One region of the Companilactobacillus sp. HBUAS59699 genome, then DNA from elsewhere that is predicted to be linked to it. Evidence: a T-box and tRNA genes for the amino acid it is inferred to sense, from the RefSeq annotation. Region 1 holds a T-box; the other holds one or more tRNA genes.

What was found. A T-box is a leader RNA that pairs with one kind of tRNA and senses whether it is charged. The one in region 1 lies ahead of U8519_RS03275 (valine--tRNA ligase), so its partner is inferred to be a tRNA-Val.
Region 2: it has a tRNA-Val gene. The T-box ahead of U8519_RS03275 (valine--tRNA ligase) is inferred to sense a tRNA for this amino acid. The anticodon was not compared.

The regions. Positions count from the first base shown of each region.
Region 1 is NZ_JAYKTV010000001.1:652,812-656,233, reverse strand. It holds gene U8519_RS03285 (cysteine desulfurase family protein) at 1-499, shown strand, start outside; gene thiI (tRNA uracil 4-sulfurtransferase ThiI) at 509-1,726, shown strand; T-box leader at 1,768-1,960, shown strand; gene U8519_RS03275 (valine--tRNA ligase) at 1,997-3,422, shown strand, end outside.
Region 2 is NZ_JAYKTV010000001.1:24,102-27,523, forward strand. It holds gene U8519_RS00120 (heavy metal translocating P-type ATPase) at 1-566, shown strand, start outside; gene U8519_RS00125 (DNA-3-methyladenine glycosylase) at 561-1,184, opposite strand; tRNA gene U8519_RS00130 (tRNA-Glu) at 1,311-1,382, shown strand; tRNA gene U8519_RS00135 (tRNA-Val) at 1,389-1,461, shown strand; gene U8519_RS00140 (hypothetical protein) at 1,593-1,859, shown strand; gene U8519_RS00145 (N-formylglutamate amidohydrolase) at 2,391-3,185, opposite strand; gene U8519_RS00150 (hypothetical protein) at 3,199-3,422, opposite strand, start outside.

The DNA of each region.
Region 1 (3,422 bases):
CGGTAAGCAATTGGAACCATTAATGGCTGGTGGCGGTCAAGAGAAGAACCTTAGAAGTGGTACTGAAAATACACCTGCTATTGCCGCAATGGCTAGAGCTTTGCGTTTGTTGAAGGAAAATGAAGCTCAAAAGGCTGATAAGATGACTAAACTCAAGACTGAGTTGATCGAACACATTCAAAGTCTGCCAAATACGCACGTTTTCTCCAAAGTAGCTGACGACTTTGCTCCACACATTATTTGTTTCACAATTGATGGAGTTCGTGGTGAAACAGTTGTGCATACTTTCGAAGATCGCGACATTTATATCTCAACTACAAGTGCATGTTCATCTAAAAAGGGACTAGAATCAAGTACCTTAAAGGCAATGAGCACACCAGAGAAAATTGCTACAAGTGCCGTTCGTGTCAGTCTTGATGAGAACAATACTGAAGCTGAAATGAAAGAATTTATTAAGAATTTGGATGAAATACATGATCATTTCCAAATTTTAAATTAGGAGAATTTAATGGAATATACTGAAATTATGGTTCGCTACGGCGAATTATCAACAAAGGGTAAGAACCGTAAGAGCTTCATCGATCGTCTACACGGTAATGTTGCCAAGGTGTTAAAAGATTACCCTAACTTAGTTATGAGACCACATCGTGATCGTCTGCATATCCAGTTGAATGGTGAAGATGCTAAGCCAATCATGGAAAAACTCAAGAATGTTTTTGGTATTCAAACTTTTTCGTTGAGTGTTAAAGTCTCAAAGGACTTTGAGGATGTCAAAGCTAAGGCTATTGAAATGATGCATGAAGCATATAAGCCTGGTATGAGTTTTAAGGTGGGAACTAAACGTTCAGACCATACATATAAACTCGATACTAACCAAGTTAATCTCCAATTAGGGGATGCAATCTGTGATGAATTTCCTGGAATCGATGTTGAGATGAAGCGTCCTGACATCAAGATCTCAGTTGAAGTTCGTCAAGATGGTATTTATCTCTCATACTTAACTATCAAAGGTGCCGGTGGTTTGCCAGTTGGTACTGCCGGAAAAGCTATGTTGATGCTGTCAGGTGGGATCGATTCACCTGTTGCTGGTTATCTTGCAATGAAGCGTGGGGTTGATATTGAAATGGTTCATTTCTTCAGTCCACCTTATACTTCAGAACAAGCTTTGAACAAGGCTAAGGAATTAACTAGTAAGTTGACTGTTTTTGGTGGTAATATCAAGTTTATTGAAGTACCATTTGCAGAGATCCAAGAAACAATCAAGTCATCCGTTCCAGAAGGATACTTAATGACGATTCAACGCCGCTTCATGTTGAGATTAACTGACATGTTGCGTGAAAAAGAGCATGGTTTGGCCATCTTTAATGGTGAAGCCGTTGGACAAGTAGCATCTCAAACCCTTGAGAGTATGGCTGCCATCAATGATGTTACAACTACACCAATTTTGCGCCCAGTTGCTACTATGGATAAGACTGAAATTATCCGTTTGGCTGAAAACATTGATACATTCAATTTATCCATTCAACCATTTGAGGACTGTTGTACGGTCTTTGCTCCACCAAGTCCTAAGACACGTCCTAGTATCGAGAAGACTCGTAAATTTGAAAGTTCACTTGATATTGACGGCTTGATCGAACGTTCATTAGCTGGAGTTAAGATCACAACTATTGAACATGGAGATCACTTCATGGAACAGCAACAAGAAGATATCAGCAGTTTGCTATAAAATTATAATTGACGTTTTGTGAAATATGTTTTATTATCAAATCAACAGCTTTGAGCAGGAGTGTTGAATTTAATGGCTTCAGAGAGTGCATGTTAGCTGAGAATTGCACGGCCAGAGACTTCGATTGTTACCTGTGAGCTATCAAAATATTGATCGGGCCACCGTTATCTGTTGAGAGGAGAGTCTAATAATGGATTCTCAATTTAGGTGGTACCGCGAGCATTCGTCCTATATAGGACGAATGCTTTTTTATTTTATGGAGGAAATTTTATGAGAGAAATCGACATGGATACTAAATATAATCCAAAAGAAGTCGAAGAAGGTCGTTATCAAGCATGGCTTGATGAAGATGTCTTCAAACCTTCTGGTGACAAAAAGGCAAAGCCTTATTCAATCGTTATCCCACCACCAAATGTTACTGGTAAGTTGCATTTGGGTCATGCTTGGGACACAACGATTCAAGATACTTTGATTCGTTACAAGCGTATGCAAGGTTACGATACTTTGTATCTACCAGGTATGGATCATGCCGGTATTGCTACACAAGCTAAGGTTGAAGCTAAACTACGTGAACAAGGTATTTCCAGATATGATCTTGGACGTGAAAAATTTGTCGACGAAGTTTGGAAGTGGAAAGACGAGTTTGCTTCAATTATCAAAGCACAATGGGGTAAATTAGGACTTTCATTGGATTATTCTCGTGAGAGATTCACCTTGGATGAAGGTTTATCAAAGGCTGTTCGTAAGGTCTTCGTTAAATTGTATAACGAAGGTTTGATCTATCGTGGTGAATACATCATTAACTGGGATCCAGAACTTCAAACAGCACTTTCTGATATTGAAGTTATCCATAAGGATGACAAGGGTGCTTTTTATCATGTTAAATACCCATATGCTGATGGATCAGGTTACATTGAAATTGCTACCACACGTCCTGAAACAATGTTTGGTGATATTGCTATCGCAGTTAACCCAAGTGATGAGAGATATAAGGACATTGTTGGCAAGGAAGTAATCGTTCCTCTAGTTGACCGTAAAGTTCCAATCATTACAGACCACTATGTTGATAAAGAGTTCGGTACTGGTATGGTTAAGATCACACCTGCCCATGACCCTAACGACTTCTTGGTTGGTAATCGTCACGACTTACAACGTATCAATACTATGAACGCTGACGGTACAATGAATGAGAATGCTGGTAAGTACAATGGCATGGATCGTTTTGACGCCCGTAAGGCTATTGTTAAGGACCTCGAAGATGGCGGCTACATGCTAAATGTTGAACCAATCGTTCACAGTGTTGGACATTCAGAACGTTCAAACGCTCAGGTTGAACCAAGATTATCAACTCAATGGTTTGTTAAGATGAAGCCACTTGCTGAAATGGCTCTTAAGAACCAAGAAGGCGACAATAAAGTAAAATTTGTTCCTGATCGTTTCGAAGATACCTTCAAACAATGGATGGATAATGTTCATGATTGGGTTATCTCACGTCAATTGTGGTGGGGACATCAAATACCTGCATGGTATAACAAAGAGACTGGCAAGATGTATGTCGGTGAAGAAGCTCCTAAAGATATTGAAAACTGGACACAAGAGAGTGATGTTCTAGATACTTGGTTCTCAAGTGCTCTATGGCCATTTTCAACTATGGGTTGGCCTGATGAAAATTCATACGACTTCAAACGTTATTTCC
Region 2 (3,422 bases), 630 kb from region 1:
AATATGCCGGTGTCTACAGTTTGATGGATCAAATCAGACCTGAATCGAGATCGACTATTCAGAGATTAAAAGATTTTGGAATCAATAATATCTTGATGATTACTGGCGACAAAAAAGAAGCAGCCGATTTGGTTGCTTCTGAAGTGGGTATAACACAAACCTTTCCAAGTAGTTTGCCGGAGGATAAGGTTAAGATCGTTCAAAATCTAGATGCTGACTACCATCCAACAATCATGGTTGGCGATGGAGTAAATGATGCTCCAGCTTTGGCTTTAGCAGATGCTGGTATCGCCATGGGTTATAAAGGTGCTAACGCCGCCAGTGAATCAGCTGATGCGGTAATTTTGAAAGATGATTTGAGTAAGGTTGGCGATGTTGTTAAAATTTCGCGTGATACTTTAAAAGTGGCACGTGAAGCAGTACTGATCGGTATTTTTATTTGTATCATGTTGATGATCATCGCAGGTTTCGGATTGATTCCGACGATTATCGGTGCAATGTTGCAAGAGGTAGTTGATACCGTTACGATCCTTTATTCATTGCGTGCTAGAAGTGATAAATTATAACCATCCGTAAGTGTCCAGGTTCATATCTCGTTTGTACATTTTAGATACGTAGGGATTTCCTTCAACGATAAAACGCATTTTTTTAGAAGTCCAAGGCTCCTTGTTTGGGACACCGATTCTTGGTGTTGCCAGAATATTCTTAGGGGTCTGGACTTTTTTGTCTGAAAAAATAAAATTGCCTGAATTAAGCATAGTGCCTGATAATTCCTTATCACGAATGCCAAACGATCGGATCCATTTGGCAGGGCCATTGGAGACGTTGAAACCAGTTTGGTGACGATTTTCTTCCATCATTTCGATCCCGTCAATCGGTTGTAATCCTCTAATTAAAATTCCATTGGGAGTTCCAGCTTTTTGAACACTGATATCCATATCCAACCAGCTGTGGATCGAATAAATATAAATTGTGCCACCTGCTTGATAGAGTGGATCATTCGAAGGAGTATGACGACCATCATAACTGTGAGCAGCCATATCAATTGGTCCAAGATAGGCTTCTGTTTCGACTATGATTCCAGAAAACTTTCCTTGTTCAGAATTATAGGTAAAAGTGTGCCCCAGCATATCTTTGGCGATGTCCATTGTTTCGCCATTTTCAAAGTAATTTTGTACGTTCAAAGTGTACCTCCAACAATTTTTTTATAAAAACTTGAAAAAAGACTTGTCACGTCTATGTATCTAATATATAATATTTTTTGTGCTTGAGAAAGGGATACGTAAATGTACGGTTTCTTGACGAGTTATGACCCGTTGGTCAAGTGGTTAAGACACCGCCCTTTCACGGCGGTAACATGGGTTCAAATCCCGTACGGGTCACTATTTGGAGGATTAGCTCAGCTGGGAGAGCATCTGCCTTACAAGCAGGAGGTCACAGGTTCGATCCCTGTATCCTCCATCGAATAGTAAACATTTAGAACTAGGACAGTGAGTCCTAGTTCTTTTTTTGCACTCAATTTCATGACATAATTTTTTAGATAGGTTATTATGATAGTAATTTTAAGTTCTAGGAATAGGAGTGCGATAGAAATGTTAAAACATCATTGTCCATCAATACCATCGGCAGAAGATAAAGAAAAGTTCTTTAATTTAATTAATGAAAAGCCATGGCTTATTCCATCAACCGTTTTATTAGAAATGATTCCGGTCTCGATCGTGGCTTACGGATTCATGAAGAACCTTCGCTTAAAGAAAAAATTAAAGATTGAACATCAAAAAACAGTTCGTGAGTATATTAAAAAGTCTGAATCAGGTAAGTTGACTGAAGAGGAGTTTTATTATTTGAAACATATTTAGAGTTTTCCGCCTCCGGTCAGCAGTAATTCCATCTGTGGCAGGACCGGTCTGAGCCAAAAAGTGGTCTCATACCTCGCTTGGATTGCTTTGCAAAAAACGCAAATCAATCAAGACGTCCAGTGCTGTAAATGCGGAAGATCGCCGCATTAACACCACTTTTGCCACGGATTCCATTACTGCTGACCTCCGGCTCTACTTATCCACTACAAAAAACAGCATATTATGACAATGGGACATAAATTCCCATCTACTTGTCATAATATGCTGTTTTAGTTTCTAAAATATAAAACTCAATTATTACACTACTGTCAGATAGATACTATTTGGACTAGAAATAATACAAATTTAGCTGACGATGGTCAACAATGGAATCCGCCGTAATCGTGTTCTAAGCGATTTATCGCTTAGAACACTGGACGACTCGAAAGACTACAGGCTTTCGAGCGAGGCTTAAGACGAAGACTTAAGCCGGTCCTAGGGCAGATGGAATTGTTGATCATCGTCAGCGGCATCCAAAAGCAAACAAACAAACTAATGAAGCTTAGCCTTAAGCAGTTCAGTTATTTTATACAAATCTTCCTGAGTAACTCTGAACAATTCAGGATCATAGGAAGTTACTTCTTCAGCAGTAAAATCTCGATCGGCTATATAGCGATTGTATCGAATTTCTAAGTGGAGAGTGTGAATATTGTTCCTAGCTCCATAATGCTTAGTAATATGACCACCAGTAAATGGGAAATTATCAGAAACAGTGTATTTCCTTTGTTTCAACTCATTAGCAAGCCAGTTTTTGATCTGACTAGATGAAGTACTGTCGTAATCATTACCGATCACAAAATCAGCCGGAGACATCATTTCAAAACCGGGATAATGTGAGAAACTGTGAAGGTCGATTAAATATATTTCGTCGAAGACTTCCAATTTATTATCAATAAGTTGTTGTAGTTTGTCGTGATAGGGTTGATAAAAATTTAAAATTCTCTGTTCGATTTGCTCTTTACTCAGTGACTCGTTGTACAGTGACTGACCAAAGGAATTTGTTTGGTGAATAACGTTTCGATAATTGTTATCGAGTTCAATATTTTCTAAGTTTGGATCAGCAACGTAACGACTGATATTGTTCTGAATAGTAGTGAAACCTAATTCAGGAATGAAACTGTATAGTTCTTTCAAGAACCAATCGCTGTTAGTTAATGGTATATCTTTCCTTAATGATCGTTTAATATCTTCAGGAACAAATGTCCCACTGTGTGGGAAACTAAAGATAACGGGATACTCGTTGGAGTTAGTGTTGAAGCAATCAAAGTTTGGTTTGGTTGTTTGCATCTAAGACCTCATTTCAGATTAATAATAGGAAGTTTCCAATTACTCGATAGAATAAATTAGATGTAGATAAATGTTTAAATTGTTTTAATAATGCTGAAACCACTACGAAAACTACGATTGTGATCGAAGTGATTGCGCTGATGTATCCTAATAAGAATAATATCAAAGTCAGGCCGGCAAGTGTTACTAATTGAATGTAGTCAGTGCGTGCGCCCTCAAAGTAATCGATCAGAACAG